DNA from 4 places in the Pseudoduganella plicata genome. Region 2 is predicted to be linked to each of the others. Evidence: predicted binding sites of a transcription regulator. Region 2 holds the regulator's gene; each other region holds the start of a gene.
The links. Region 2 encodes sigma-54, which starts transcription at its own class of promoters, with help from an activator protein. Its sites were predicted from a motif close to TGGCANGNAANCTGCTTT; they were not measured.
Positions count from the first base shown of each region.

Region 1: a site for sigma-54 is predicted at 5,517-5,534, ahead of E1742_RS26470 (DVUA0089 family protein). Genes of this name have one in related genera too.
Region 3: a site for sigma-54 is predicted at 6,611-6,628, ahead of E1742_RS13415 (pilin). Genes of this name have one in related genera too.
Region 4: a site for sigma-54 is predicted at 2,763-2,780, ahead of prpB (methylisocitrate lyase). Genes of this name have one in related genera too.

Region 1 covers NZ_CP038026.1:5,443,538-5,451,372, forward strand. The annotation lists gene E1742_RS23980 (ATP-binding protein) at 1-2,564, opposite strand, end outside; gene rsgA (ribosome small subunit-dependent GTPase A) at 2,590-3,486, opposite strand; gene E1742_RS23990 (M48 family metallopeptidase) at 3,483-4,751, opposite strand; gene orn (oligoribonuclease) at 4,799-5,386, shown strand; gene E1742_RS26470 (DVUA0089 family protein) at 5,583-6,152, shown strand; gene E1742_RS24005 (DVUA0089 family protein) at 6,369-6,923, shown strand; gene E1742_RS24010 (UPF0149 family protein) at 6,992-7,681, opposite strand; gene E1742_RS24015 (serine/threonine protein kinase) at 7,744-7,835, shown strand, end outside.
Region 2 covers NZ_CP038026.1:4,294,242-4,302,076, forward strand. The annotation lists gene E1742_RS18900 (monovalent cation:proton antiporter family protein) at 1-203, opposite strand, end outside; gene E1742_RS18905 (KpsF/GutQ family sugar-phosphate isomerase) at 301-1,323, shown strand; gene E1742_RS18910 (KdsC family phosphatase) at 1,323-1,877, shown strand; gene lptC (LPS export ABC transporter periplasmic protein LptC) at 1,886-2,488, shown strand; gene lptA (lipopolysaccharide transport periplasmic protein LptA) at 2,499-3,074, shown strand; gene lptB (LPS export ABC transporter ATP-binding protein) at 3,074-3,838, shown strand; gene E1742_RS18930 (RNA polymerase factor sigma-54) at 3,845-5,314, shown strand; gene hpf (ribosome hibernation-promoting factor, HPF/YfiA family) at 5,399-5,749, shown strand; partial or broken gene E1742_RS18940 (enoyl-CoA hydratase/isomerase family protein) at 6,005-7,086, shown strand; gene E1742_RS18945 (amidohydrolase family protein) at 7,101-7,835, shown strand, end outside.
Region 3 covers NZ_CP038026.1:3,069,332-3,077,166, forward strand. The annotation lists partial or broken gene E1742_RS13385 (YheT family hydrolase) at 2-981, shown strand; gene E1742_RS13390 (DUF2946 family protein) at 985-1,587, shown strand; gene E1742_RS13395 (beta-barrel assembly-enhancing protease) at 1,571-3,370, opposite strand; gene moaC (cyclic pyranopterin monophosphate synthase MoaC) at 3,390-3,872, shown strand; gene E1742_RS13405 (flagellar brake protein) at 4,083-4,796, shown strand; gene ampC (class C beta-lactamase) at 4,864-6,036, shown strand; gene E1742_RS13415 (pilin) at 6,078-6,551, opposite strand; gene E1742_RS13420 (FHA domain-containing protein) at 6,763-7,374, opposite strand; gene sucD (succinate--CoA ligase subunit alpha) at 7,436-7,835, opposite strand, start outside.
Region 4 covers NZ_CP038026.1:5,364,221-5,372,055, forward strand. The annotation lists gene E1742_RS23645 (S41 family peptidase) at 1-1,004, shown strand, start outside; gene prpR (propionate catabolism operon regulatory protein PrpR) at 1,045-2,661, opposite strand; gene prpB (methylisocitrate lyase) at 2,823-3,710, shown strand; gene prpC (bifunctional 2-methylcitrate synthase/citrate synthase) at 3,724-4,872, shown strand; gene acnD (Fe/S-dependent 2-methylisocitrate dehydratase AcnD) at 4,896-7,505, shown strand; gene prpF (2-methylaconitate cis-trans isomerase PrpF) at 7,505-7,835, shown strand, end outside.

The DNA of each region.
Region 1 (7,835 bases), 1.1 Mb from region 2:
GGCGGGCGCGCGGTCAGCTTGATATGGCCGTTGGCGCGGCCGTCGAACGCATGCAGCAGCGCGTTGTTGATCAGGTTCGTGACGACCTGGCCGAACGGGCCGGGGTAGCTGTCCATGACGATCCCGTCCGGCACCTCGCAGGCGATGCGGTGGCCCGATGCGCGGATGCGGTTCATCATCGTCGCCACGATTTCGTGCGTGACCTGCTGCAGGTTGAACATGCGGCGCTGCTCCGTGGTGCGGTCCACGGCCACCTGCTTGAAGCTGGCCACCAGGTCGGCCGCGCTGCGCAGGCCGCGCATCACCAGTTCGGATGCCTTGCGCGCATCGTTGATAAACGCTGTCAGCTCGGAGCGCCGCAGGCCGGGTCCGTTCATGGTCTTCTCCAGTTCCTCCGTCTTCTGCTCCAGCGTGCTGGCGATCAAGAGGCTGTTGCCGATCGGCGTATTCAGTTCATGCGCGACACCGGCCATCAGCGCGCCCAGCGCCGCCAGCTTTTCCTGCGATACCAGCTGCGACTGCGCCTCCTGCAGCTGGCGGTAAGCCTGCGCGTTGTCCAGCGCGATGGCGCCGTACGCGCACAGCGTGCGGAAGATCAGCCGTTCGCGCTCGCCGTAGGAGTGCGCCTGTGGCGACTGTACGCTCATGACCCCCAGCACCCGCTCGCCCAGCAGCAGCGGCACGTACAGCGCGCTGGCTGTCGAATCGGGCAGGGGGCCGCGCACCGGCAGGACAGTCGCGTCCTCGATGTAGACCTCGCCGCGTTCGCGCACGCAGCGCGCGCACCACGCGGTCGTGTCGTCCAGGTCGATGCGCCTGTGTACCATCGGCGCGCCGCCTTCGCGTACGAAGGCCGGCACCAGGGCGCGCCCGCCGTCGAGCAGGTAGACGGCGAACACGTGCGGCGCCAGCAGCGCCTGCACGTAGCGGTCCAGCACTTCGTAGACGGCGCCGGCGTCCAGATGGATCGTGATTTCCTGGCCGATGGCGGACAGGTGCTCCAGCGTCGCGCTGGTTTGCTGCAGCAGTTCGGCGCGGCGCGCCTCCGACATTGCCAGCTCGCGATGGTGCATCCCTTCCGCGCGCGCCTGCTCCGTTTGCTGGTGCACCTGCATGGCGATGGCCCGGCCCGTCGCTTCCTGGCTGTGGGTCTTTTCATGCGCCACGCTGGCTGCGCGCGCCATCTCGTAGGCGTTGCGGTAGTCCTCCAGCCGCGCATACTCGGCCGCCAGCGCGTCGAACAGGTCGCCCGGCACTGTATAACCCTGGATCGTCGATGCCGTGTGCAGCGCGCGATGCAGGTAATGCAGCGTCGCGTTCGCCTCCGTCATGCCATCCGGCGTCGGCAGCGCGTGGCGGTCGCCGGCGCGGCTGTGGATCAGGGCCAGCACGCGCAGCCCGGCGATATGGTTGTATGCGTTGTGGTGGCCGTGGGCCAGCTCCACGGCCTGCTGCGCCAGCACGAGGGCCTCGGCGGGCCGGTCCAGGAAGCACAGCGCATGGGCCTGGCCTCGCCGCGCCACCATGCGGAAGTCGGCCTGTTCCAGCACGTCGGCGCGCACGGCCAGGCGCTCGAATGCATCCAGCGCGGCCGCATAGTCGCGCCGCGCCAGGCACAGGTCGCCCTTGTACTGCAGCGCGATGGCATACAGGCGGCTGGCGGCGTAGGGCTGCAGGATTTCCAGCGCTTCGTGCAGCAGCTCGTCGGCTCCGTCCAGCCGGCCCAGGCGGCGCACCGTGTCGGCCGTGTGCAGCAGCGCCGCGCCGATGCTGCGCGGCCAGCCCGTGGGCCGCGCCAGGTCGAGCGCGCGCTGCATCCACTCCAGCGCGGAATGATGATCGTTCAGGTTGGAGAACTTTTCGCCGATATTGGTGGCCGCGATGATGGCCGCACGGATCTGGCCCGTCTCCAGCGCCGCTTCGTAGGTGCGCAGGTAGAAGCCCGCGGCCCCGCCGAAATCGCTGCTCTGGCTGGCTGCCATGCCGAGGAAGTCGTTGATCCAGCAGTCGAGGGCGGGGGGCGCGTCGTCGGCCAGGTCGAAGCGGTCGCCCCACCGTTCGCGCGCGCTGCCGATATCGCGCAGCACGGCCCAGCGAGCGCTGGCCGCATCGGCGATGGCTTCCCGTTCGCTGTCGCCGCCATCGCGCGCGGCCTGGGCGCAGCGGGCCAGTTCGGCGTCGCGGTACAGGTGGTCGCCGTTGTCCACGGCGATCCAGGCGCGCAGCCAGTGCGTGTCCGCGCAGCCGGCATGGTCGCCCAGCCCGCGCAGCAGGCACAGCGCCTCGTCGGCCAGACGTTGTGCCGTTTCCAGCTCGCCCATCAGCCAGGCCACTTCGGCGCGCAGCAGGCGCAGGCGCCCGAGGGCGGGACGCAGGAAGTCTTCGGCCGCGACCGGCGGCAGCAGCGCTTCCGCCTCGTCGGCCAGCGCCACGGCGCGCAGGCTGTCGCGCTGGCGCAGGTGCCAGGCCAGCGGCAGCAGCACCGGCAGCCGAGCGGGACCCCGCAGCGGCAGCAGGGCCAGCTCCCAGTGTGCTACGTCGGTCTCAAGCGCGAACATCTGCATGGCAGGCCCCGGAACGGTGGTCAGGCTAGTAAAGGGTTTGCGCGGATTCGTGCAGCAGCTGGCCGTACAGCTCATGCCGCAGCGGCGCGATCTTGCCGGCGGCGAGGGCGTCCAGGATGGCGCATTGCGGTTCGACGAGATGGCGGCAATTGTAGTATTTGCAGCCGCCCAGGTAAGGCTGGAAATCGCGGAAGGCCCGTTCCAGCATGCCTTCGGACAGGTGGTACAGGCCGAACTCCTGGAAGCCGGGAGAATCGATGACGCTGGCGCCGCCGTCCAGATGATACAGGCGCGTAAACGTCGTCGTGTGCTTGCCGGTATCGAGCTTGGCGGAGATCTCGCGGGTGGCGATGTCCGCATCCGGCACCAGCAGGTTGATCAGCGTCGACTTGCCCATGCCGGACTGGCCGATCAGGATCGTCGACTGTCCCTGCAGCAGCGGCGCCAGCGTGGCGATCGCATGCTCCGGGGCGGCGGCGGCCGAGACTTCGTGCACCGGATAGTCCATCGCCTCGTACACTTTCAGGCGCGTGCGCGCCGCTTCCAGGCCGTCCTGCACGTCCACCTTGTTCAGGATCAGCCGCACGGTGATGCCGGCCGCCTCCGCTGCCACGGTGGCGCGCGATACGAGGTCGTCAGAGAAGCTGGGTTCGGTGGCCACGACGATGAACAGCTGCGTGACGTTCGCCGCCAGCAGCTTCGACTTGTACTGGTCCGAGCGGTACAGCAGTGTCCTGCGCTCCTGGATTTTATCGATCACCGCCTGGTCGGGCGAGGTGGCCGTCACGTCGACGATGTCGCCCACGGCCACATTGGTCTTCTTGCCGCGCGTGACGCACTGCACGTGGCTGCCCTCGACGTCGGCCAGGTAATGGCGGCCGTGTGCGGCGATGACGATGCCGCTCTTCTGTGTTGCCTTCATTGGACCGCCATGTTCAGGTGCCGGATGCGGATCGAGGCCGGCGGGTGGGAATCGTAGAACGCCGAGTGCAGCGGATCGGGCGTCAGGGTCGAGGCATTGTCCTCGTACAGCTTGACGAGCGCGGCGACGAGATGCGCCTTGTCCGCATGGCGCGCGGCAAAGGCATCGGCCTCGAACTCATGCTTGCGCGAGCCGAGCGAGGCCAGCGGCGAGAACAGGAACGTGAACACGGGCAGCACCAGCATGAACAGGATCAGCGCCAGCGCGTCGTTGCTCTGGCCGGGGACGATCAGCGGGGACACGCCCAGGCCCGTGTAGAACCAGACCTGGTTCTTCAGCCAGCCGAGCAAAGCGAGGAACGCCAGCGACAGGGCGAACATCATCGCGATGCGCTTGACGATGTGTTTGAGCTTGAAGTGGCCCAGCTCGTGCGCCAGCACCGCTTCGATTTCCTGCGGCGCCAGGCGCGCCAGCAGCGTATCGAAGAACACGATGCGCTTGTTGGCGCCGAAGCCGGAGAAGTAGGCGTTGCCGTGGGCGCTGCGCTTCGAGCCGTCCATGACGAACAGGCCTTTCGACGCAAAGCCCACCCGCCCCATCAGGCCCTCGATGCGCGCCTTCAGCGACTCGTCCTGGAGCGGCGTGAACTTGTTGAACAGCGGCGCGATCACGGTGGGGTAGAGCACCATCACCAGCAGCTGGAAGCCGCTCCACACCAGCCATGTGTAGAGCCACCACAGCGCGCCTGCGCTCTCCATCAGCTTGAGCACGACCCACAGCAGCGGCAGGCCCAGTGCGGCGCCCAGCAGCACGCCCTTGACCATGTCGGCAAAGAACAGGCCCGGCGACATCTTGTTGAAGCCGAAGCGCGCCTCCAGGCGGAACTGGCGGTAGTAATCGAACGGCACGTCGATGGCGCCGGAGATCAGCGCGAAGGCGACGATCAGGCCGAGCTGATACGCCATGCCGCCACCGGTAGCGCCGAACACCTGTGTCGAGAGCCACTGCAGGCCGCCCAGCAGCGTGAAGCCCACCAGCACGGCCGCGTTGACGAACATCGTGACGATGCCGAACTTGGTGCGGGCCACGGTGTAGTCGGCCGCCTTGCGGTGTGCTTCCAGCGAGATCTTTTCGCTGAACTCCGCCGGCACGGCGTCGCATTGGGCCAGCACGTGGCGGATCTGGCGCGACGCGAGCCAGAAGCGCACCGCCAGCATGGCGACAAGGAAGCCGGCAAACAAAATCGAAAACGCGTGTGAATACATTCTATGCCTGTGAGAAAATGGCGCTCTGTTTAGGCCAAGAGATAATTATGTCACAAGAGAACGAAACTACCGCGCCGCAGCAAGCCGCTCAGCGTCCGAATGAAATGAACCTGGTCTGGGTCGATATGGAAATGACGGGCCTGGAGCCCGACACCGACCGCATCATCGAGGTGGCCATCGTCGTCACCGACATGCACCTGAACGTGCTGGCCGAAGGTCCCGTGATGGTCATCCACCAGTCCGATGCGACCCTCGATGCGATGGATTCCTGGAACAAGGGGACGCACGGGCGCTCGGGCCTGATCGACAAGGTCAAGGCATCCACGGTGACGGAAGAGCAGGCCGAGGCGGAACTGATCGCCTTCATGAAGCAGTGGGTCCCCGCCGGCAAGTCGCCGATGTGCGGCAACACGATCGGCCAGGACCGCCGTTTCATGGTGCGCTACATGCCGAAGCTGGAAGCGTTCTTCCACTACCGTAATGTCGACGTGTCGACGCTGAAGGAACTGTGCCGCCGCTGGAATCCGGCCGTCGTTTCCGGGTTCAAGAAGGCGCAGAAGCATACGGCATTGGCCGACATCCTCGAATCGATCGAAGAGCTGAAGTATTACCGCGAGCACTTCATCAAGCTGTAAGCGCGCGACGACGGCAAGCAGCGGGTATGCGGACTTTGCGGCTGCGCATGCCGTCGCAGGTGTTGACAGTCGGGTTCGATCGGGATTGCCTCGGAGCAGGTGAGCCAATCGAATCAATGACTTGGCCGCATGGCACGGGTGTTGCAGAGTTGGCTGCGCAGTACAACCTGTTCTTCACCCAACCCGGAGGCTTGCAATGAAACTCTTCAGCAAATTGGCCGCCGCCGCGGTGTGCGCGCTTGCCGCGTCCACCGCCAGCGCGGACTTCCTCGACAGCCACATCTCGTTCCACAACGACGTCATCTACCACAGCTTTATCCTCGAGCAATCGGGGGGCCTGACGGCGTGGACCGATTCGTACGGACTCGATCCCGCCGACCCTGCCAACTTCGATCCGATCGTGTCGCTGTGGCGCGAAGGCGTGCTGGTGGCGTCCAATGATGACAACGACTCCATCCGTCCGGGCGAGCAGGGCATCTACGACGCCGGCTTCATCGCCTACGGCCTGACACCGGGCTCGTACCTGTTTACCATCAGCGCCTATGACAACTTCGCGCTGGGCACCACGCTGGGCGCGGGCTTCCTGCGCGACGGCGAGACGCCAATTGTGCTGGCCAACTGGTGCGAGCCGGCCGGCGTCTGCAATCCGGGCGAATTTGTCCGGCTGAACTGGGCGGTGACGCCCGTGCCTGAACCCACCACGTGGGCGATGCTGGCGGCCGGGCTGGCGCTGGCCGGCGCGGCGGCACGGCGCCGACGCGGCTGAACTCAGCCTGCTGGCCCTGCCGGACACGTGCCGAGGGGCCGGCAGTGGGAAGCGGTCCCCGGACAGTCGCCAAATCTTACAGCGGTGTCGGCCTGGCTGATAGTGCCGTAGGAATTCTCCCAACTTTTCAAGTACTTGGACCAGCTGCCTGGACGTGGCACGGTTGTTGCAAAAGTGACTGCGCAGTCATTCACCACCTCAACAACGGGAGCGCTTATGAAACACCTCTGCAAGTCCGCCATTGCCATCCTGTGCGCCAGCGCCGCGTGCCTGGCGCATGCGGATTCCTTCGAGGCCCAGATCGCCTATCACAACGATGTCGTCTACCACACGATCACACTGATGCAATCGGCCAACCTGCTGGCCTGGACAGATTCCTACCAGGACGGCACGAACTTCGATCCCATCGTCGCCATCTGGCGCGATGACGTGCGCCTGGCGGAAAACGACGACGCACCCTGGGTCGGCCCAGGGCAGACCAAATACGATTCCGGCTTCGGCCTGTTCGGGCTGGAAGCGGGCACGTACGTGTTCACCATCACGGCGTTCGATAACTTCTCCAACGGCGGATTATTGAGCGCCGGCTTCGCGTTCGACAGCCAGGACCCCATCCCGCTGAGCGAGTGGTGCGAGCCGTCGAACCACTGCGGGATGGGACCCGCGGTCAGGCTGAACTGGACGGTGACACCGGTGCCGGAACCGACGACGTACTCGATGCTGGCGGCCGGGCTGGTGCTGGCCGGCGTGGCGGCGCGGCGCCGGCGCGGCTGAGGTGGGGAGGCGCCTGCCCCGGGCACAGGCAGGCGCCTTTTCAGGCGATTGGTGTTTCCGAGCGCGGCTTACTGTTCCGCGCCGCAGCACTTCTTGAATTTCTTGCCGCTGCCGCAAGGGCAGTCGTCGTTGCGGCCGACCTTCGGCTCGTCGCGCTTGACGGTGCCGACGGGCGCCTTGCTGCGCGGTACCCAGAACTTGTGGATTGCCGGCAGGTTGGCCTCGATCTCCAGCGCCAGCTTGTGCGCCTTGACCGGGTCTTCCACTTCCGGCAGCTCTTCTTCCTTGATCTCGTCGGCGCCCAGCAGGTAGATCGGGCGCATCAGGTCGCCAATCTCCGAATCGAAGATCTCGTCCCACGAGCCAGGGCGCAGTTCCATCCCTTCCCAGAAGCCCCAGCACCACGCTTCCGCGTCGATCAGCGTCTGGCCCTCGTGTTCGTGCTCGACGAACAGCGGCTCGAATTCCTTCGGCGCCACTTCGAACGTCACCAGCACTTCGTTCATGAAGCGCATGATCAGGTTGACGATGCGCTCTTCTTCCTTGCCGTTCTTGAATTTCGGCGCCTGCTTGCCATCTTCGCCCCACACGCGCGGCAGCCATTCGGACGGCATGACGGTTTCCGGCCCGATGGCGATGGCCGTCAGGTAGCCGTGCAGGTGGTCCATCGTCATCGAGTCTTCCGGGCTGCGGTCGCCCAGCAGGAATTGATCCAGTTCGTCGAAATCTTTTTCGGAGAGGGGCTGGTCGAGTTGCATGATGTGCTCTGTTCTGTTCAAAGTAATCCGACAGTATACGCCCTGCGCCTTACAATGGCGACATGACGCAGCCAGACGACACTACCCTACATCCATTCGCCGCCCTGGACCCGGACCGGGTGCTGGACGCACTTGCCAGCGTGGGCCTGCACGG
Region 2 (7,835 bases):
GAGAACATTAGGAAGACGACGCCGAATTCGGCCAGCGACGCGGTGGCGTGGCTTTCTTCGGCCAGCCCCAGCGCGTGCGGGCCGATCACGATGCCGACGGCCAGGTAGCCCAGCATGGGCGGCAGGTGGAGCATGCGGAAGGCAACGACGCCGAGTACCGCGCTGCCCAGCAACAGGAGGGTCAGTTCAAGAGGGGAGAACATCGTCAGGCGGCTGCGGCAGGCTGTCCGGCACGCGCGCGGATGTTTTTTGTAACATCTGGCAAGTTTTTTGCTTTCCCAATTCGGCTATACTTTCGGCATGAGTGTAACCCATGAAAAAACAATGCTGAAAGCTTTTGATGCAACAACCGCAAGCCGCGCCCTGGAACTGGCGCGCGAGGCCCTGCAAATCGAGGCGGACGCGCTGATCGCCCTGCATGACCGTCTGGCAACAGACGTAAGTGTGGGGCAAGCCGTGTCGCTGCTGCTGAACTGCAAGGGCCGCGTTGTCGTGTCCGGCATCGGCAAATCCGGCCATATCGGCCGCAAGATCGCCGCCACGCTGGCGTCGACCGGCACGCCGGCCCTGTTCGTGCATCCTGCCGAAGCGGCGCACGGCGACCTGGGCATGGTCACGCCGGACGACGCGTTCATCGCCATCTCGTATTCCGGCGAAAGCGCGGAGCTGATGGCGATCCTGCCGGTGGTCAAGCGCATGGGTGGCTCGGTCATTTCGATGACGGGCAAGCCGGAATCGAGCCTGGCGAAGCTGGCGGACGTGCATCTGGACGTGTCGGTCGCCAAGGAAGCATGCCCGATGAACCTGGCGCCCACGGCATCGACGACCGTCACGCTGGCGCTGGGCGATGCGATTGCCGTCGCGTTGCTGGACCTGCGCGGCTTCAAGGAAGAAGACTTCGCCCGCTCGCACCCTGGCGGCGCGCTGGGCCGGCGCCTGCTGACCCACGTGCGCGATGTGATGCGCAGCGGTGACGCGATTCCCGCCGTGACAACCGAAACGGCACTTCCCGAGGCGCTGATGCAGATCACGCAGAAGGGGATGGGCATGACGGCCGTGGTGGATGCAGACTACCGTCCGGTGGGCGTGTTTACCGACGGCGATTTGCGCCGGATGATCGACAAGGTGCAGGACTTCAGCAAGGTGATCATCAAGGATGTGATGCATGCCAATCCGCGCACGATCGGGCCGGACAAGCTGGCCGTCGATGCCGTCGCCATCATGGAACAGTACCGCATCAACCAGATGCTGGTCGTCGACGACGACGGCCGGCTGGCCGGCGCGCTGCACATCCACGACCTGACGCGGGCGAAGGTGATCTGATGGCGGACGATCTCATGAAGCGGCCGATCGACATGCAGAACGTGCAACGGGCGGCCGGTGTCCGCCTGATGATTTTCGACGTGGACGGCGTGCTGACCGACGGCAGCCTGCATTACGGCGCAGATGGCGAAGCGTTCAAGACGTTCAACGTGCAGGATGGCCTGGGCATCAAGCTGCTGCAGGAAGCGGGCATCCAGACGGCCATCATCAGTGCACGCCGTTCGCCGCAAGTGACGGCGCGGGCGAGGGACCTTGGCATCGATCACGTGCACCAGGGCGGCCACGACAAGCTGACACCGTTCAACGCGCTGCTGGCGCAACTGGGCCTGACGGCCGACCAGGTGGGCTTCATCGGCGACGATGTCGTCGACCTGCCGATCCTGTCGCGCGTGGGCTTTGCCGTGGCCGTGCCGAACGGGCGCCAGGAAGTGCTGGCGCGCGCCCATTACATCGCGGCCAATCATGGCGGCCGCGGCGCCGTGCGCGAAGTATGCGAGTTCGTGCTGCGCGCGCAGGGGCTTTATGACAAGACCATGGCCCAGTTCCTGATCTAGGAGTCACGATGCGCAATCAAAGGACCGCCCACCGCTACCGCCTGTCCGTCGGCCTCGTGCTCGGCCTGTTCGGTGCGTTCGGCAGTTTCTGGCTGGTCGAGATGATGAACCGCGGCGGCGACGAGCTGCAGGGCGGCCTCAAGGTCAACGAGCCCGATTACATCGTCGAAAATTTTTCGTTCGTGCGGATGACAAAGACGGGGCAGCCCAGCTACATCATCTCGGGCGACAAGCTGACGCACCGGCCGGTGGACGATTCGTCGGACATCGTCAAGCCCGTCGTGCGCAGCCTGTCGGGCGAGCGCGAGCCGATGGACATCCATGCCGAGCGCGCGCGCGTGGACCAGGACAACACGCGCGTGACGCTGATGGAGAACGTGCGCATCGACCGCGCCGCGTCGGCCAACTCGCAGGAAATGCATCTGGCCACGCAGTCGCTGACGATTTTCCCCGAGGAGGACCGGATGGAAACGAACCAGCCCGTGCGCCTGCAGCTGGGGAACGCCACCGCCACCGGCACGGCCATGCGCGCCAACAACGCCACGCGGCAGTTGCAATTGACCGGTCGCGGCACCATCGTGTATCCACCGCGCGGGCAACAGACCAAATAGGATTCAATCAATGAAGAAACTCATACTGACGGCGGCACTGCTGGCGGGGATGGCGGGACTGGCAGGACATGCCGTCGCCGAAAAGGCCGACTCGTACCAGAAGACGGTGATCAACTACGGCACGCTCGATGCCGACGACGTCAAGCAGGTGTACACGTTCACGGGCGACGTCACGCTGACCCGCGGCACGCTGTCGATGAAGGCCGACAAGGCCGTCGTCACCTACACGCCGGACGGCTACCAGCTTGCCACGCTGACGGGCGGCGCGCGCAAGGTCTCCTTCCGCCAGAAGCGCGACGGCGAAGGCGACCAGTGGATGGAAGGCGAAGCCGAACGGATGGAATACGACGAGAAGGCCGAGCTGGTGAAGCTGTATTCGAAGGCGAAGATCCGCCGGCTGGAAGGCAAGAAGCCGAGCGACGAAGTCGAAGGCGAGTTCATCTCCTATGACAGCCGCAAGGAATACTTCAGCGTGCGCAATACGGACGCCGGCACCAACAAGCCCGGCGCGGGCCGTGGCACGATGGTGATCCAGCCGAAACGCACGGAGCCGGCTCCGGCCTCGACACCGGCCGCGGGGAAATAATGGCGGACGTGACCCCGGAAAACTGCGGCAGCACGCTGATCGTGCGCGGCCTGCAAAAGAGCTACGGCAAGCGCCAGGTGGTGCACGACGTGTCGCTGCAGGTAGCCTGCGGCGAAGTGGTGGGCCTGCTGGGGCCGAACGGCGCGGGCAAGACGACGTCGTTCTACATGATCGTCGGCCTGGTCGCGTCCGACGCGGGCACCATCGACATCAGCGGCACCGACATCTCCAGCCTGCCGATCCACAAGCGCGCCAACCTGGGGCTGTCCTACCTGCCGCAGGAAGCGTCGGTGTTCCGCAAGCTGACGGTGGAGGAAAATATCCGCGCCGTCCTGGAAATCCAGAAGGTCGACGGCAAGGCCCTGACAAAGGCGCAGATCGACGAGCGCCTGAACAACCTGCTGGCCGACCTGCAGATCGAGAAGCTGCGCGAGAACACGGCGCTGTCGCTGTCGGGCGGCGAGCGCCGTCGCGTCGAGATCGCGCGCGCCCTGGCAACCAATCCGCGCTTCGTGTTGCTGGACGAACCGTTTGCCGGCGTCGATCCGATCGCCGTGATCGAGATCCAGCGGATCGTGCGTTTCCTGAAGGAGCGCAGTATCGGCGTGCTCATCACGGACCACAATGTACGGGAGACGCTGGGCATCTGCGACCGGGCGTACATCATCAATCAGGGCAGCGTCCTGGCGTCGGGCCGGCCGGACGATATCATTGCCGACGAATCCGTGCGGCGCGTGTATCTTGGTGAACACTTCCGTATGTGACCGCACATGAAACAGTCTCTGCAACTGCGAACGTCGCAGCACCTGGCGCTGACACCACAGCTGCAGCAGTCCATCCGGCTGCTGCAGTTGTCCACGCTGGAACTGCACCAGGAACTGGAACAGCTGCTGACGGATAACCCGCTGCTGGAACGGCTCGACGATCCGCTCGACCGTTCGCTGCGGCTGCTGGCCGATGGCGCCATCGGCCAGCAGAGCGCGCCCGAGGCACCGGCCGAAGGCCCGCCCCAGCAAACCGACGCGGCGGCCCCCGCAGAGGCAGAACCGTATGACGGCGCCGACGCGGACCGCGGCCCGGAAGGCGATACCGACTGGACCGACGCGGGCCGCGGCAAGGCGCCGGACGACGACGACGCGCGGCCGCAACTGGAAGCGAGCCATTGTTCGCTGCGCGAACACCTGATGGAGCAGATGCGGGTGACGGTGCAACAGCCGCGCGACCGGGCGCTTGTCGAGCTGATCATCGACGCGCTGGACGAAAACGGCTACCTGGAAGAGAGCCTGGACGAGATCCACGGCCGCCTGCCCGAAGAGCTGGAAGTGGAAATGGAAGAGCTGCGCACGGCGCTGGCGCTGCTGCAGAGCTTCGATCCGGTGGGCGTCGGCGCCCGCAGCGCGTCCGAATGCCTGGCGCTGCAGATCCGCAAGATGCCGGGCGTGCCGCTGGTGACGCGCCGGATGGCGCTGTGCATTGTCGAGAAACACCTGGCCTGGTTTGCCCAGCGCGACTTCAACAAGCTCAAGAAGGCGCTCGATTGCGACGACGAAGACCTGCGCGAAGCACAGGCCGTCATTCGCCAGTGCAACCCCCATCCGGGCGCCGCGTATGCGTCCGACGTGTCAGACTATGTCGTACCGGATGTGATTGTGAAGAAGGGCCGCAACGGCTGGGTGGTCACGCTGAACAACGACGTGATGCCGCGCCTGCGCGTGAACGCGCTGTATGCCAGCCTGCTCAAACAGGGCAAGGGCGAAAGCCAGATGGGCGCGCAGCTGCAGGAAGCGAAGTGGCTGATCAAGAATATGCGCCAGCGCTTCGACACGATCCTGCGCGTCGCACAGGCCATCGTCGAGCGGCAGAAGAACTTTTTCTCGCATGGCGCGGTGGCCATGCGACCCCTTGTGTTGCGTGAAATAGCTGATACACTGGGGCTACACGAGAGTACGATCTCTCGGGTGACAACTCAGAAATATATGCTCACTCCCCATGGCATGTTTGAGTTGAAGTATTTTTTTGGCAGCCACGTCGCAACCGAAGCGGGTGGGGAAGCTTCCTCGACTGCGATCCGTGCGCTGATCGTGCAATTCACAGGAGCCGAAGACCCGAAGAACCCTTTATCCGACAGTAAGATTGCGGACATGCTGGGAGAACAGGGCATGGTGATTGCGCGACGCACTGTTGCCAAGTATCGCGAAGCCTTGAAAATCCCTCCCGTCAGCCTCCGCAAGTCCTTGTAGTGCATGGGTTCCTCTGCGCCGCCGGCTTTTTACCACGGCGGGCAACGCACGAACCTTAGAGCGACATCATCTTTAGGAGTGTGTATGAATCTCACCATCAGTGGACATCATATCGACGTAACCCCAGCCATCCGCGAATACGTGCAGAACAAGCTGGAGCGCGTGAAACGACATTTCGATCAAGTGATCGACGTTTCTGTCATCCTGACTGTAGATAACCTCACCGAGAAAGAGAAGCGCCAGAAAGCAGAGATCAACCTGCGCATGTCGGGCAAGACCATATTTGTGGAAAGCGTGGCACAGGACCTGTACGCGGCCATCGATACGCTGATCGATAAGCTGGACCGCTCGGTCATGAAATACAAGGACAAAGTGCAGAATCACAATCATGATTCCATCAAGCACCTGGCCGAAAGCGATATCCCCGCTGCGTAACGCAGCTGTGTAATTCCAGAGAAAAAGGGCGCGAAAGCGCCCTTCTGCATTCAGGGTCGCGCAACAACTCCGCCATCCACTGCCGCGTTCGTGTCGACCCCCTAGGGTCACGCCCTGACATCGACACAAGCTGAGCCGTTGTTTTTTCTCGCCATCCATCAGGGCGCAATCCCCCACCGTTCCGCTTCCCGCTTTCAACGCAATATTTGTCGTCTGCCGCGCTAGAATGGGGCATCTCTGACTATTCCTGCTGCCATGAGCGAACACGTCCACATCCGCGTCGGTAACGGTACCGGTTTCATCACGCTCGATCGCCCCGGGCGTTGAATTCGCTGTCGCTGGACATGGTGCGGGCGATGACGGCGGCCTTGCTGGCATGGCGCGACGACCATGACGTCGCCGCCGTCGTTGTCCGCAGCACCAGCGAGAAGGCCCTGTGCGCCGGGGGCGATATCCGCTTCTTCCATGACGCCGGCCGCGCCACGCCCCAAGGCGGCAGCGCACTGCTGGAGGATTTTTTCACGGAAGAATACGCGCTCAATCACCTGATCCACTGCTACCCGAAACCCTATATCGCGCTGATGGACGGCGTCGTCATGGGCGGCGGCATGGGCATCGCCCAGGGCGGCCCCCGCTGCGCGGTGCGCATCGTAACGAACCGGACGAAGATGGCGATGCCCGAGGTGAACATCGGTCTGTTCCCCGATGTGGGCGGCAGCCATTTCCTGTCGCGCGCGCCCGGCAGCCTGGGTGTCTATCTCGGTCTGACGGGCCTGACGATCGGCGCGGCCGACGCGCTGTATGTCGGCCTGGCCGACCACTACGTGCCCGACACCGAGCTGGCCGCGCTGTCCGACCTGATCGGCTCCACGTCCGGCGGCGGCCTGCGCGAAGCGGTGGCAACCTTTGCCCGGCCGTTGCGCGCCGGCGCTGGCGACAGTCCATTGCTGGCGCACCGTGCCCTGATCGAGCGCCATTTCGGCCACGCTTCGGTGCCGGACATCATGGCATCGCTGCGAGACGATGACGACCCGTTCGCACGACAGGCATTGGGGGCGATGGAACAGCGCTCGCCGCTGATGATGTGCGTGACGCTGGAACTGCTCAAACGGGGCGCGCGCCTCGGCGTGGCGGACTGCCTGCGCATGGAGCGCACCGTGGTGCGGCGCACGTTCGAGCACGGCGAAGTGCTGGAGGGCGTGCGCGCGCTCGTCATCGACAAGGACAACGCGCCGCGCTGGAACCCGCCCGCGCTGGCCGACGTGACGGATGCCATGGTCGCGCAATTGTTCGAACCGGCCTGGCCGGACCATGCGCATCCGCTGCGCCATCTTTAACTGACGAGGTGATCATGCAGCGCCGCGATTTGCTGAAATGCCTCTGTGCTGCCGCCGTGCCGCTGCCGGCATGGGCGAGCGAGACGCCCGCCCCGGCGGCCGACCACCATCAGCACCTGTTCAGCCCCGCGATGGCGCGGCTGCTCGACACCGGCTCCGGCGGCGGCCCGCCCGTGATCGGTGCGAACGACCTGGTGCCGCTGCTCGACAGCGCCGGCATCCGTCGCGCCGTGCTGCTGTCGGCAGGCTATGTGTACGGCAGCCCGGTGCGCAAGATCGATGACGAATACACCAAGGTGCGCGCCGAAAACGACTGGAATGGCGCGCAGGCCGCACAGTTCCCGGACCGCCTGCGCGCGTTCGGCAGCGTCAACCCGCTGAAGGATTACGCGCTGGAGGAAATCGCGCGCTGCGCGGCCGCACCGCATCTGCGGCATGGCCTGAAACTGCACTTCGGTAACTCCGACGTGCAACTCGAACTGCCCGAGCATGCGCAGCGGCTGAAGGAAGTCTTTGCGGCGGCGAACCGGAACGGCATGGCCATTGTCGTCCACCTGCGAGCCTCATTGTCGAAGCACCGGCCCTTTGGCGCGGTGCAGGCGCGTGTGTTCCTGGACGAGCTGCTGCCCGCCGCGCCGGACGTGGTCGTGCAGGTGGCGCACATGGCCGGCAGCGGTCCGGGCTACGACGACCCGCCGGCGGACGACGCATTGTCGGTGCTGGCCGAAGCGGTGGCCCGACACGACCGC
Region 3 (7,835 bases), 1.2 Mb from region 2:
CATGAACTACACCGCGCCGCTGTGGCTGCCCAATGGCCACTTCCAGACGATCTACCCCGCCAAGTGCATCCCCAAGCCGGCCGTGGCCTTCCGCCGTGAGCGCTGGCAGACGCCGGACGGCGATTTCGTCGATGTGGATTTCGTTGACGGCCAGCCCGGTGCGCCGTTTGTCGTGCTGTTCCATGGGCTGGAAGGGTCGTCGGACAGCCATTACTGCCGTGCGCTGGGGCCGAGCTGATGGCGCGCGGCTGGTCCGGCGCGATCCCCCATTTCCGCGGCTGCTCGGGCGAGCCGAACCTGGCGCCGCGCTTTTACCACTCCGGCGACGCCCAGGAAGCGGACTGGATGCTACGCCGCCTGCGTCCGCTGGCGACAGGCAAGTTCTACGCCTGCGGCGTCTCGCTGGGCGGCAACGTGCTGCTGCGCTGGCTGGGCGAATCCCAGCACTCGGCGCAATTCGTCGATGCCGCCGTTGCCGTCTCCGCCCCGCTCGATCTCGCGCGCGGCGGCGAAGCGCTGGGCCGCGGGTTCAACCGCGTCTACCAGCGCATGTTCCTGCAGACGCTGAAACCGAAGTGCGCGGCCAAGCTGCGGCAGTTCCCCGGGCTGTTCGACCTCGATGCCATGCACGCCGCATCGGACCTTTACACCTTCGACAATATCGTCACGGCGCCGCTGCACGGCTACCGCAATGTCGAGGACTACTGGGACCGCGCCAGCGCCAGGCACGTGCTGGAGGACATCACGGTACCGACACTGGTGCTGAACGCCCGCAACGACCCGTTTCTGCCCGGCCGGTATCTGCCGCAGGCGGCGTCCTCCCACGTGGTGCTCGATTACCCGGCGGAGGGCGGCCATGTCGGCTTTGCCACGGGCCGCCCTCCCGGCAGCCTGGCCTGGCTGCCACGCCGCATGATCCATTTCCTGGAGGGAGACAACAGCATCGGCGCGCCACAAAAGGCCGCGCTGTGCGATGCTTGAACCATGGACGATATCGTAAAACAGGCAATGGCCAAATGGCCGAACGTGCCGCACTGCTACGGCTGGCTGGCGCTGGACGCACGCGGCAACTGGCGCATGCGCGACGAGCGGGCGCAGCAGATGAACGAACCGGGCGACAAGCTGACGAACGCGGCGCTGGTCGGCTTCATCAACCGCAACTACCAGCGCGACGAGCGCGGTTGCTGGTTCTTCCAGAACGGTCCGCAGCGGGTGTTTCTGAACCTGGAAAGCACACCGTTCGTGGTACGGACGGATCCGGCCCAGGGACTCGTGCTGCACACGGGGGCGTCGATGCCGCCGGTGGAAGCGGCGTACCTGACGGAAGCCGGCGAGCTGATCCTGCAGGCCGGCGACATCGTCGCGCAGCTGGACGACCGCGACTTTGCGCAGGCGCTGGCGTGGTTCGACGTGGATGGCGAGGCGCTGCTGAAATGGATCGAACGGCCGGAGGCCGAGCTGACGATGCGCCTCGCGGGCAACCAGATCAATGTCGAGCACATCGGCCGCGACGATGCGCCGGTGCGGCTGGGGTTTGTGCGGGTGCCGACGGGCGTGACCGTCGACGCCCCTACCGCCGGGGCGTAGTTCCTGCGGCGGGCGCCTGGCTCCACGGCGTCGCGCGCGGCGTGCCGAACCGGCCATCGGCACAGCGCGGCGAATTGGCCAGCATGCCCCGGCACGACGGATCGACGGGCTCCTGCTCCTCCTGCACGGTGGTTGCCTTGACGCTGCCCGTGACGGCAAATCCCGCCCCCTTGTCCTTGCCTTTCTCGCCCATCGCCTCGCGCCGCTTGGCCTGCCATTCGCGCTCGCGCGCATCGATGACGGCCTGCTCGTAGAACGACGCATCGCGCGACTTGCGGGCCAGCTCCAGCTGGTCCAGCGCCGCCTGCGTGCCGCCCAGCAGCGCATAGGATTCGGCCAGCGCGATATGCTGCAGCGCGATCTTGCCCATCTTCGAATACGCCTGCGCCAGCAGGTCCTGCAGTTCCGGTTCGCTGCGGTACATCTGCAACTGGTCGCGCAGGAAGCGCTCCGCCTGTTCGGGCTTGCCGCCCTTGATCAGCGCGTCGGCATACTGCCAGACGATGCCGCGCGACAGCGGGAACTTGGCATGCGCCGCCTCGCCTTCGCGGATGGCCTGCGCGATGATGGCCGGCTTGTCCTCCTGGTCCACCTTGATCTCTAGCGACGTGTACGCCAGCACGCTGTCCGCGATCCCTTTCGGCAGCGGCGAGCTGAACGCGCCTGCGGCAGGCGGACGGTGGATCGTGGCGGCGGCCTTGTCCAGCCACGTCTGCGCGCCGGCGTAATCGCGCCGCTTCAGCGCCAGGATCGCCATGCCGTACTGGGCCGATGCAATCTGGTGCCGGCTCGGCTGCTCCAGCTGGTTGCGCAGGAACTCTTCCGTTTCCGCCAGGCCCTTGCTGGACGTATCCTGCAACACGCGGGCACGCGCGCGGACGAGGAAGAAGTCCAGCGCGTCGACGCGCTGGCGGTACGGCTGCTCGCGGATGCGCGCCTGGATGTCGGCAATCCGCTCGGTCGTCAGCGGGTGGCTTTGAAGATAGGCCGGCACCAGGTCGCTGTAGTTGCGCGTGGCCGACTGCAACCGCTGGAAGAACGCCACCATGCCGTTGGTCTCGTAGCCGGCCGCGCCCATGATCTGGAAACCGATGCGATCCGCTTCGCGCTCGGCATCGCGCCCGAAATTGAGCTGACGCTGGATCGCGACGCCCTGCCCGCCCATCATGACGCCCATCGCCGCATCGGGATTGTTTTTCGCCGCCAGCGCCGCCAGGATCATCGCCGCCAGCGGAATCAGCGCATCCGTTTTCTGTTCGCCCAGCTGGCGCGCGATATGCCGCTGCGCCACGTGGCCGATCTCGTGCGACAGCACGGACGCCAGCTCCGACTCCGTCTGCGCCGCCAGCAGCAGCCCGGAGTGGACGCCGATGAAGCCGCCCGGCAGCGCGAACGCGTTCAGCATCGGATCGCGCACGCAGAAGAAGAAGTAATCGTAGTTCGCCTCGCCGCGCGCCCCGGGCCGCGCCGTGACCAGCGTATTGCCCAGCGCGTTCAGGTACTCGATGATGGGAGGGTCGTCGAGGTAATCATGATCGAAGCGGATGTCGCGCATGATCTCCTCGCCCAGCTTGCGCTCGGTGATGGGAGACAGCGCCTCGCGCGACGTATCGCCGAGGCTCGGCAGGTTCGGCACATGGGCCGGCGCCAGCGCGGTTTGCGCCGGCGTGACGGGGGCGGCAATCAGCAGCGCTGCTGCCAGCGCCACGAGACGGCGGGGGAATTGGGTCGCATTCACGGTGCTATGATACCTGTTCTCTACACGCTCGCCACCAGGCGGCATTACCCAAAAGAATACACGCATGTCCGACCAGCTCACCCACTTCGACACCACCGGCCAGGCTCACATGGTCGACGTCGGCGCCAAGGCCGAAACCCACCGCATCGCCGTTGCCACGGGCACGATCCGCATGAAGCCGGAAACGCTCGCCATCATTTTATCGGGAAGCGCCAAGAAGGGCGACGTCCTGGGCATCGCCCGCATCGCCGCCATCATGGGCGCCAAGCGCACCAGCGACCTCGTCCCGCTGTGCCACCCCCTCGCGCTGACGCGCGTGACCGTGGACTTCGAGACCGATGAGGCCGCGTCGGCCGTCCACTGCCGGGCGCAGGTGGAGACGTATGGCAAGACCGGGGTGGAGATGGAGGCGCTCACCGCGGTCCAGGTGGGCCTGCTGACGGTGTACGACATGTGCAAGGCCGTCGACCGGGGCATGGTCATGAGCGAGATCCGGGTGCGGGAGAAGCATGGTGGAAAAAGCGGGGACTGGTCTTCGACAAGCTGATGGTTCATGTGACGCCACCGAAGCGGAGCCATCGTGATGTCCACCTTGACGGGGAAACGTTAACCAATATCTTGTCGCCAAGGATGCAGTCAAGTCACGTTGGGCGGTTGATACGCCTTGCAAACAACCGTTACATTCCAGGCATCATTCCCGAGACTTGGTCATTGCCACAGCTATAATGATCGTTTCTCTGCAGTGGAAAGAGCAACGATGGCTAGCAGTGCGTCCGCGGGCGACAGCGCTCCCCGGGTCTATGAATTCGAACAGATGAACCTGCAGGTGGGCGGCCGGGTGCAGTTCATTACGCACCGGACCCTGAAGCCCATCCAGCACTTTTCCAGCGTGATCGGCTGGGTGCGCGATGAGTACCTGATCGTCAAGATCCCGTTCGAGAACGGCGCACCCATCGCGCTGAACGAGGGCGACAAGCTGACGTTGCGTGTGTTCTCCGGCGTGAACGTGTGTTCGTTCTCGTGCGTCGTGCAGCGCGTGTTCCAGCGTCCGCTGTATTACGCCCATGTGACGTTCCCCGACCAGATCCAGGGCACGAACCTGCGCACGGCCATGCGCGTCAAGGTCGACATTCCCGCGCAGCTCAAGGGCAGCGCGGAGATCGAGCAGCGCGTCTTTATCGTCAACCTGAGCGTGTCGGGCGCGCTGGTGGAGACCGCACAACAGCTGGCTCAGGATACGGGCGAAGTTGCGCTGAAGTTCACGCTGATCACGCAGCCCGGCAATCGCGAGGTCATGATTACGACAAAGGCCATCATCCGCAATGCCGGCACAGCCAAGGCGCCGGGACCGAACCTGCCGCCGCTGTTCTCGTACGGGCTGCAGTTTATCGACCTCGACCATGCGCACTACCTGATGCTGCAGAATCTTACCTACGAAGCGCTGATCGCGGACCGCCAGAAGATCGTCTGACGTCGTTGTTGTTGCAGCATTGCGTTTCCGATAAGCTGGCGGATTCTCCTCCAGACAAAGAACGCCTTTGACCACGCGGCCAACCATCGGCAGCCTCTGCCCTGCCGCCCTGCTCTTCCTTCCGCTGGCCGCCTCGGCCGCGCCCGACGCGGCGGCCCTGCGCGCCATTGTCGATAACACCATCCAGCCCTTGATGGCCGAGCATGATGTGCCGGGCATGGCGGTCGCCGTCACCGTCGACGGCCAGTCCGCCGTCTTCAACTACGGGCTGGCCTCGCGCGCCGGGAACAAGGCCGTGGACGAGCGCACGGTGTTTGAAGTCGGCTCCGTCAGCAAGACGTTTGCCGCCACACTGGCCGCATACGCGCAGGCCCAGGGCAAACTGGCGCTGACGGATCACCCGAGTCGCTACTGGCCGGCCCTCCAAGGCAGCGCCATCGACAAGGCCACCCTGCTGCACCTGGGCACCTACACGCCGGGCGGCTTGCCGCTGCAGTTCCCCGACGAGCTGACCGATCCGGAGCCGCTGCGCTACTACCGCGACTGGAAGCCGGCGGCACGGCCGGGCGCTGTTCGGGAGTATTCCAATCCCAGCCTGGGCCTGTTCGGCCATCTGACGGCGCGTGCGCTTGGGAATGATTATGCCGATGCCGTCGAGCGCCTGCTGTTCCCTGCGTTCGGCATGACGTCCAGCTATGTCAATCTGCCCGACAGCGTGCGGCCGAACTATGCCTGGGGCTACCGGGACGGCAAGCCCGTGCATTTCACAGGCGAACCGTTCAGCGCGGTCACGTACGGCGTCCGGACGACCGCCGCGGATCTGCTGCGCTTCGTACAGGCCAATATGATGCCGCAGCAGCTCGATCCGGCCATGCGGCGCGCGGTGGAAGCCACGCACATCGGCTACTTCCGGGTCGGCGGCATGACGCAGGGCCTCGGGTGGGAGCAGTATGCATACCCCGTCAAGTTGCAGACGCTGCTGGAGGGGAATTCCGAGAGCATAATCTGGGATCGCCATCGTGCTCGCGCTGTGACGACGCCCGCCATGTCGACCACGCCGACGTTGTTCAACAAGACGGGCTCGACGGGCGGCTTCGGTGCTTACGTGGCGTTCGTGCCGGTGCAGAAGATCGGCATCGTCATGCTGGCGAACAAGAACTATCCGATTCCGGCGCGGGTGACGGCAGGGTATGCCATTCTGGAGGCGTTGGCGGCGGGCGCCCAAGCGGCGCCGCAATAAAAAACCGGGCCGCAGCCCGGTTCTCCTTCCGCCAGGACAGCTTAGCTGCCGGTGGTCAGGTTGTTCTTCGTGATGGCGGCGATCGCGGTGGTGTTGGTTGCGTTCGTCGTGGTATTCCACGTCAACGCGGTTTCGCCAGGCGTCGGGACAAACGTGATGGTGGAGCCGTCCACACCGGTGCCGATCCCGCTGGCCAAGGTCAGGACGATCGTGCCGCCGGTAACCGTGGCGGAAGCGACTTCCTTGGTTGCCGTGAATGCCGGGATATTCGAACCTGCCGTGCCCGTGGTGCAGTTCGTCAGAACGTTACCGGCTTCCTGCGCGCAAACAGCCACGGCCGTCTTCAGCGCATCGGCGGCGGACAGCGCATTGGCGACCTTGGCCTTGATGGTGTAGTTGCTGTACTGCGGAATCGCGACGGCGGCCAGGATGCCGATAATAGCGACGACAATCATCAGTTCGATCAGCGTGAAGCCGGCCTGGGCTTGCTGCTTCAGCGTTTTCATGGATTTCATTTGCTGCTCCTTCGGTTAAAGACGAATCGGGGTGAAACACTCGGGCTACTGCGTTACATACAGCAATCCGTGTGCCAGCCAGTTTTGTCTCCTTCCGTGGTGAACAGCGCAATATTCCACCCATTTTCGCCGTCGGGCTGACGTTTTTTGTCAGGCCGATGCCCACTAATTGTCACATCAGCGTTCGCAAATCGTCACATGACGGATTTTGTCAGGCCAACCGGAACGCCATCCGCGTGCCGGACAGGTCCAGCACGTCGCCATCGGCCAGCGGCTGTGGGGCGCGACCGAGTGGCGCGCCGTTCAATAGTGCCTCGCGTTCGCCTTCGGTGTGGGTGGCCGCGTAGCCCAAGCTGCCGCGGCTGATGATGACGACCTGGATGCCGCTGCGCCCCAGGCTGGTCTGCGCTTTCGTCAGCGCCAGCCGCTTGCCGGCATTGCTGCCGTTGAGCACTTCGATGACGGCCGCTGGCAGAGCGGGGGTGGCAGGATGCGGGACGGCGGGCGACAGCGCCGCGCCGGTGAGCGGACGGATGCCGTCGGCGACGAATTCGATGCGGTATTTGGCCAGCTTGATGACGTCATTATGTTGCAGGTAATGCTTGCCGACGCGGTGGCCGTTCACGAACGTGCCGTTCGTGCTGTACAGGTCTTCGAGGAACGAGTCGTCCAGGATCGTCGTGATGACGGCGTGCTCGCCGCTGACGGTGGGGTGTTCCAGGACGATGTCGTTATGGCGGCCCCGTCCGATCGCCATGCGTTCCTTGCTGAGCTGTAGCGTCTGCTCCAGGACGCCGTCGCGCGATATCAGGATCTTCGCCAACACTGTCCTCCAAATGAAAAACGGGGGCTTGCGCCCCCGTATTATCCGATGAAACCGTGGATTACAGCATTGCCTTCAGCAGGCGTGCCATTTCCGACGGGTTCTTCGTCACGGTGATGCCGCAGGCTTCCATGATTTCCAGCTTGGCTTGTGCCGTGTCGGCGCCACCGGAGATCAGCGCGCCGGCGTGGCCCATGCGCTTGCCCGGAGGAGCGGTGACACCGGCGATGAAGCCAACGACCGGCTTCTTCATGTTGTCCTTGATCCAACGGGCGGCGTTGGCTTCGTCCGGACCGCCGATTTCGCCGATCATGATGACCGCGTCGGTATCAGGATCGTCGTTGAACATGCGCATTACGTCGATGTGCTTCAGACCGTTGATCGGGTCGCCGCCGATGCCGACTGCCGACGATTGGCCCAGGCCCAGCGCGGTCAGCTGACCGACGGCTTCGTACGTCAGC
Region 4 (7,835 bases), 1.1 Mb from region 2:
TGGCGCCGGGCGACATCCGCAAGAGCGCGCCGGAAGGCACGCCCGCCGGCCTGGGTGGCGTGCTGGCGCGGACCAGTACCGGGTATCGCGTCGACCGCGTCTACCGCAGCGAGAGCGAGCTGCCGGGCGAACGCTCGCCGCTGGCGCAGGCCGACGTGGACGTGCGCGAGGGCGACGTGATCACGGCCGTCAACGGCAAGTCGGTCCTGGAAGCGCGCGACATCTCCGACCTGCTGCTGAACCAGGCCGACCGCCAGGTGCTGCTGAACGTGCAGCCGGCGAAAGGCGCCGCACGCGCCGTCATTGCGCTGCCCGTGACGATGGCACGGCAGGCCGCGCTGCAGTACAGCGACTGGGAGCAGGGCCGGGCCGAACGCGTCGCGCAGGCATCGGACGGCCGCGTCGGCTACCTGCACCTGCGCGCGATGGGCAGCGACGACATCGCCGCCTTTGCCCGCGACTTCTACGCCAACGTCAACCGCGACGGCCTGATCATCGACGTGCGGCGCAACCGCGGCGGCAATATCGACAGCTGGATCATCGAGAAGCTGCTGCGCAAGGCGTGGGCATTCTGGACGACGCCGGTCGGCCAGACGTCGCCGAACATGCAGAACACGTTCCGCGGCCACCTGGTCGTGCTGGTCGACGAGCTGACGTACTCGGATGGGGAGACATTCGCCGCCGGCGTCAAGGCGCTGGGACTGGGTCCGCTGGTGGGCAAGCGTACGGCGGGCGCCGGCGTCTGGCTGAGCGACCGTAACCGCCTGGCCGACAACGGCATGGTGCGGGTGGCGGAGATGGGCCAGTTCGACACCGACAAGGGCGTCTGGCTGATCGAGGGCGTGGGCGTCGTGCCGGACGTGGAAGTGGACAACCTGCCCAACGCCACGTTCAAGGGCGAAGACCGCCAGCTGGAAACGGCGCTGGAGATGCTGAAGAAGAAAATCGCCGAGTCGCCGGTGCGCCGGTATCAGGCGCAGCCCATCCCGGCGCTGAATTATTGACAGACCGGCGGCAAATGGCAGGCCCGGTCATGCACCGGCGTCACGCGCCGGTTTCCTCCTTGCGCAGCCGGCGCCACAGCGTCGTGCGGCTGATGCCCAGGTAGGCTGCCGCCGCGTCGCGCTGGCCGTCAAAACGGCGCAGTACGGCGGCGACGCTCTCCCGGTCCGGCGCGGTGGCTGCGGATGCAACGTCCGCCTGCGCCAGCTCCGGTGCCACCTCCAGCACGAACGCGGCTGTCAGCGCCTGCAGCGGCTCGGCGGCCAGGAACAGCGCCAGACGCTCGGCCAGGTTGCGCAGCTCGCGCACGTTGCCCGGCCACGGGTAGCGTCGCAGCAGTGCGCCGCAGGCTGCCAGTTCCGCGGAGAGGTTGGGCGACGACCGGGCGCCCAGCGCCGCCAGCGCATTGCGCAGCGACCATTCGGCCAGCGGCACGACGTCGTCCGGGCGCTGGCGCAGCGGCGGCAGGGCCAGGCGCAGCACGGCCAGTCGGTAAAACAGGTCGGCGCGGAAGCGGCCTTCGCGCACGCGCGTTTCCAGGTCGCAGTGCGTGGCGCTGACGATGCGCACGTCCACCGGCACCGGCCGGGTGCCGCCCACGCGCATCACTTCGCGCTCCTCCAGCACGCGCAGCAGCCGCGTTTGCAGCGCCAGCGGCATCTCGCCGATCTCGTCGAGGAACAGCGTACCGTGGTTGGCCGCTTCGAACAGGCCCGCGTGGCCGCCACGGCGCGCACCCGTGAACGCGCCTTCCTCATGCCCGAACAGTTCCGATTCCAGCAGCGATTCGGCAATCGCCCCGCAATTGACGGCGACGAACGGCGCCCTGGCCCGGCTGCCGCGCGGGCTTTCCCGATGAATGGCCTGCGCCACCAGTTCCTTGCCGCTGCCCGTCTCGCCCTGGATCAGCACCGTCGCCGGCGAGCGGGCATACAGCACGACGGCCTGGCGCACCTTCTCCATCGCGGCGGACTGGCCGCGCAGGTCGGCCACGCCATGGCGGGCGCGCCGCGTGTCCGTGGTGGCGGGCCCGCGCCCGCGGTGGCGCTGCGCCTCCAGCTGGCCCAGGCGCGCGATCTCCAGCGCATCGTCGAACGCCTGCCGGATCGACGCGGCCGAATAAACGAACACGCCCGTCAACCCCGCCTGCTCGGCCAGGTCCGTTACCAGCCCCGCGCCGACGACGGCGCGCACGCCCGCCGCTTTCAGATCGGCGATGCGGGCACGCGCATCCTGCTCGGTGGCGTAAGTCTGCTGCAGAACGTCGATGCCGAACGTGTCGGCGAACTGCGCCAGGTCCGCCACCGGCGAGCCGTAGGTGACGACGGCAATCGCACCGCCGCCGGCGGCCCGGCGGGCCCGCGCCAGCGCACCCATCATGTCGTAGCCGGATGCCTTGGCCACGACGACAGGCACGGACAGGCGGCTCTTCAGGTATGCCGCGTTCGAGCCGGCCGAAATGACGGCGTCGCAGCGCTCCGTCACCAGGCGCTCGCGGATGTGGCGCACAGCGTCGTCGAACCCGAGGTTGATCGGCTCGATGGTCGCCAGCGCGTCGTATTCCAGCGTGATGTCGCGGAACAGCTCAGCCAGACGCGAGACGGAGACCGTCCAGATGACGGGCTTGTCCGGATCGGGCAGGAGAGAGGGATGGGCCATGTTTCACATTATATTGCAGTGCTGTTTCAATGTTTCACAATGAAACGTCTACAGAGTGAACGAAACGTTGCAAGTGCTTGATTTCGCACGCTTGGCGCCGGTGGCACGCCCCTTGCAATAGAAAAAGCATCATTTGCCGTAGCCACCATTGAAAGGTCATCATGAGTCAACTCTCCGCCGGCGCTGCGTTTCGTCAGGCCGTCCGTGAAGAAGCGCCGCTGCAAGTCGTGGGCGCCATCAATGCCAACCACGCCCTGCTGGCCCAGCGTGCGGGCTTTCGCGCCATCTACCTGTCCGGCGGCGGTGTCGCGGCCGGGTCGCTCGGCCTGCCCGATCTCGGCATCTCGGGTCTCGAGGACGTGCTGATCGACGTGCGCCGCATCACCGACGTCTGCGATCTGCCGCTGCTGGTCGATGTCGACACGGGCTTCGGCGCCTCCGCCTTCAACGTGGCGCGTACCGTCAAGTCGCTGATCAAGGCCGGCGCCGGCGCCATGCACATCGAGGACCAGGTGGGCGCCAAGCGCTGCGGCCACCGGCCCGGCAAGGAGATCGTCAGCAAGGCAGAGATGGTCGACCGCATCAAGGCCGCCGTCGACGCCCGCACGGACGAGAACTTCGTCATCATGGCGCGCACGGACGCGCTGGCGGTGGAAGGGATGGACGCCGCGCTGGAGCGCGCCATCGCCTGCGTCGAAGCCGGGGCCGACATGATCTTCCCGGAAGCGATGACGGAGCTGTCGATGTACAAGCGCTTCGTGGACGCCGTCAAGGTGCCGGTGCTGGCCAACATCACGGAATTCGGCTCGACGCCGCTGTTCACCGTGGAAGAACTGAAGACGGCGGACGTGGGCCTCGTGCTGTACCCGCTGTCCGCCTTCCGCGCGATGAACAAGGCGGCCGAAAACGTCTACGGCGCAATCCGTCGCGACGGCTCCCAGAAGGCCGTGCTGGACACCATGCAGACGCGCGAGGAACTGTACGACCGCATCAACTACCACGCCTTTGAACAGAAGCTCGACGCGCTGTTCCAGGCCGCAAAAAAATAAGGAGACCATCGAGATGACCGAAGCCACCACCTTCAAGCCCAAGAAATCCGTCGCCCTGTCCGGCGTCGCCGCGGGGAACACCGCGCTGTGCAGCGTCGGCAAGACGGGCAACGACCTGCACTATCGCGGCTACGACATCCTGGACGTGGCCGACAGCTGCGAGTTCGAGGAAATCGCCTACCTGCTGGTGCACGGCAAGCTGCCCAACAGCGGCGAACTGCGCGGCTACAAGGCCAAACTGCGTTCGCTGCGCGGCCTGCCGCAGGCCGTGAAAACGGCGCTGGAAGCGCTGCCGGCCGGCGCCCACCCGATGGACGTGATGCGCACGGGCGTCTCCACGCTGGGCTGCACGCTGCCGGAAAAGGACGACCACAATATCGCCGGCGCGCGCGACATCGCCGACCGCCTGATGGCGTCGTTCGGCTCGATGCTGCTGTACTGGTACCACTACAGCCATAACGGCAAGCGCATCGAGGTCGAGACGGACGACGACAGTATCGGCGGCCACTTCCTGCACCTGCTGCACGGCCACCCGCCCCGCGATAGCTGGGTCAAGGCGATGCACACGTCGCTGATCCTGTACGCGGAACACGAGTTCAACGCGTCCACCTTCACGGCCCGCGTCATCGCCGGCACGGGCTCGGACATGCACTCGGCCATCACGGGCGCCATCGGCGCGCTGCGCGGACCGAAGCACGGCGGCGCCAACGAGGTGGCGCTGGAAATCCAGAAGCGCTACGAAAACGCCGACGAGGCGGAAAGCGACATCCGCGCCCGCGTGGCGAACAAGGAAGTCGTCATCGGCTTCGGCCACCCCGTCTACACGATCTCCGACCCGCGCAACAAGGTGATCAAGGAAGTGGCGCGCAAGCTGTCCCAGGAAGGCGGCTCGATGAAGATGTTCGATATCGCCGAGCGCCTGGAAACGGTCATGTGGGACATCAAGAAGATGTTCCCGAACCTGGACTGGTTCTCCGCCGTGTCGTACCACATGATGGGCGTGCCGACGGCCATGTTCACGCCGCTGTTCGTCATCTCGCGCACGTCCGGCTGGGCCGCGCACGTCATCGAACAGCGCATCGACAACAAGATCATCCGCCCAAGCGCGAACTATGTCGGTCCCGAGGATCTGCAGTTCGTGCCGCTTGCGGACCGGAAGTAAGAGGCATTGGCATGACTATCGCAATGAACAGCGCGTACCGCACGCCGCTGGCCGGTACCAGTCTCGATTACTTCGATGCGCGCGCCGCCGTCGAGGCGATCGAAGCGGGCGCTTACGACAAGCTGCCCTACACGTCGCGCGTGCTGGCGGAGAACCTGTGCCGCCGCTGCGACGCGACCCAGCTGACGGCTTCGCTGCAGCAGATCGTCGGCCGCAAGCGCGACCTGGATTTCCCGTGGTTCCCGGCCCGCGTCGTCTGCCATGACATCCTGGGCCAGACCGCTCTCGTCGACCTGGCCGGCCTGCGCGACGCCATCGCGGAGCAGGGTGGCGATCCGGCCCTCGTCAATCCGGTGGTGCCGACGCAGCTGGTCGTCGACCATTCGCTGGCCGTCGAATGCGGCGGGTTCGATCCGCAGGCGTTCGAGAAGAACCGCGCCATCGAGGACCGCCGCAACGAGGACCGCTTCCACTTCATCGACTGGACCAAGAAGGCGTTCCGCAACGTGGACGTGATCCCGCCGGGGAACGGCATCCTGCACCAGATCAACCTGGAGCGGATGTCGCCGGTGATCCAGGTGGAGAATGGCGTGGCCTACCCGGACACGCTGGTCGGCACCGACTCCCATACGCCGATGGTCGATGCGCTGGGCGTCATCGCCGTCGGCGTGGGCGGGCTGGAGGCGGAAACGGTGATGCTGGGCCGCGCCTCCTGGATGCGCCTGCCCGACATCGTCGGCGTGCAGCTGACGGGCCGTCCGCAGCCGGGCATCACGGCCACCGACATCGTGCTGGCGCTGACGGAATTCCTGCGCAAGCAGAAGGTGGTATCGGCCTACCTGGAGTTCTTCGGCGAAGGCGCCACGGCGCTGACGCTGGGCGACCGCGCCACGATCTCGAACATGGCGCCGGAATTCGGCGCCACGGCGGCGATGTTCTACATCGACGAACAGACGACGAAGTACCTGCGCCTGACGGGCCGCGACGAGGAACTGGTCGCGCTGGTCGAGCTGTACGCGAAGAAGACGGGCCTGTGGGCCGACGCCCTCAAGGATGCCGAGTACGAACGCACCCTGAGCTTCGATCTGTCGAGTGTCGTGCGCAATATCGCGGGGCCTTCGAATCCGCACAAGCGCGTGCCGACGTCGGAGCTGGCCGCGCGCGGCATTTCCGGCATCGTCGAGAACGAGCCGGGGCGCATGCCGGACGGCGCCGTCATCATTGCCGCGATCACCAGCTGCACCAACACGAACAACCCGCGCAACATGATCGCGGCGGGCCTGCTGGCCCGTAACGCCAATCGCCACGGGCTGCTGCGGAAACCCTGGGTGAAAAGCTCGCTGGCGCCCGGCTCGAAGGCCGTGACGCTGTACCTGGAAGAAGCCGGGCTGCTGCCGGAACTGGAAGCGCTGGGCTTTGGTGTCGTCGCGTATGCCTGCACGTCGTGCAACGGCATGTCCGGCGCGCTCGATCCCGCCATCCAGCAGGAGATCGTCGAGCGCAACCTGTACGCGACGGCCGTCCTGTCGGGCAACCGCAATTTCGACGGCCGCATCCACCCGTATGCGCAGCAGGCGTTCCTCGCTTCGCCGCCGCTGGTGGTGGCGTATGCGATCGCCGGCACGATCCGTTTCGATATCGAGAAGGACGTGCTGGGCACGACGGCCGACGGCCAGCCGATCCGCCTGGAAGACCTGTGGCCGGGCGACGAGGAGATCGACGCCATCGTCGCGTCCAGCGTCAAGCCGGATCACTTCCGCAAGGTGTACATCCCGATGTTCGCGCGCACCGAGGATGCCGGGGAGGCCGTCAGCCCGCTGTACGACTGGCGAGCGCAAAGCACGTATATCCGCCGCCCGCCGTACTGGGAGGGCGCGCTGGCCGGCGAACGCACGTTGCGCGGCATGCGCCCGCTTGCTCTGCTGGGCGACAACATCACGACGGATCACCTGTCGCCGTCGAACGCCATCATGCTGGACTCCGCGGCCGGCGAGTACCTGGCGAAGATGGGCCTGCCGGAGGAAGACTTCAACTCGTACGCGACCCACCGGGGCGATCACCTGACGGCGCAGCGGGCCACGTTCGCCAACCCGACCTTGAAGAACGAGATGGTCGTCGTCGATGGCCAGCTCAAGGCCGGCTCGCTGGCGCGCATCGAACCCGAGGGCAGGGTGGTGCGCATGTGGGAAGCGATCGAGACGTATATGGAACGCAAGCAGCCGCTGATCATCATCGCCGGCGCCGACTATGGCCAGGGCTCGTCGCGCGACTGGGCTGCGAAAGGCGTACGGCTGGCCGGTGTCGAAGCCATCGTCGCTGAGGGTTTTGAACGGATTCACCGCACCAATCTGGTGGGCATGGGCGTGCTGCCGCTGGAGTTCGTGGGCGGCATCAACCGCGTCACTTTGGGACTGGACGGCACGGAGACGTATGACGTCGTGGGCGAACGGCAGCCGCGTGCGACGCTGACATTGACGATCCATCGCGCCAGCGGCGAAAGCCTGACGGTGCCGGTGCTGTGCCGGCTCGACACGGCCGAAGAACTGGCGATCTACGAGGCGGGCGGCGTGCTGCAGCGCTTCGCGCAGGACTTCCTGGCCGCGACCGTCGTCACCACCAGCGAGGCGGCATGATGGCGCATCCTGCTCAAGTGAAGATCCCGGCCACGTACATGCGCGGCGGCACCAGCAAGGGCGTCTTCTTCCGGCTGCAGGATCTGCCGGAAGCGGCGCAGGTGCCGGGCGCCGCGCGCGACGCGCTGCTGCTGCGCGTGATCGGCAGCCCGGACCCGTACGGCAAGCAGATCGACGGCATGGGCGGCGCCACGTCCAGCACCAGCAAGGCCGTCATCATTGCGCCATCCGCGCGGCCCGGACATGACGTCGACTACCTGTTCGGCCAGGTCTCGATCGACAAGCCGTTCGTCGACTGGAGCGGCAACTGCGGCAACCTGTCCGCAGCTG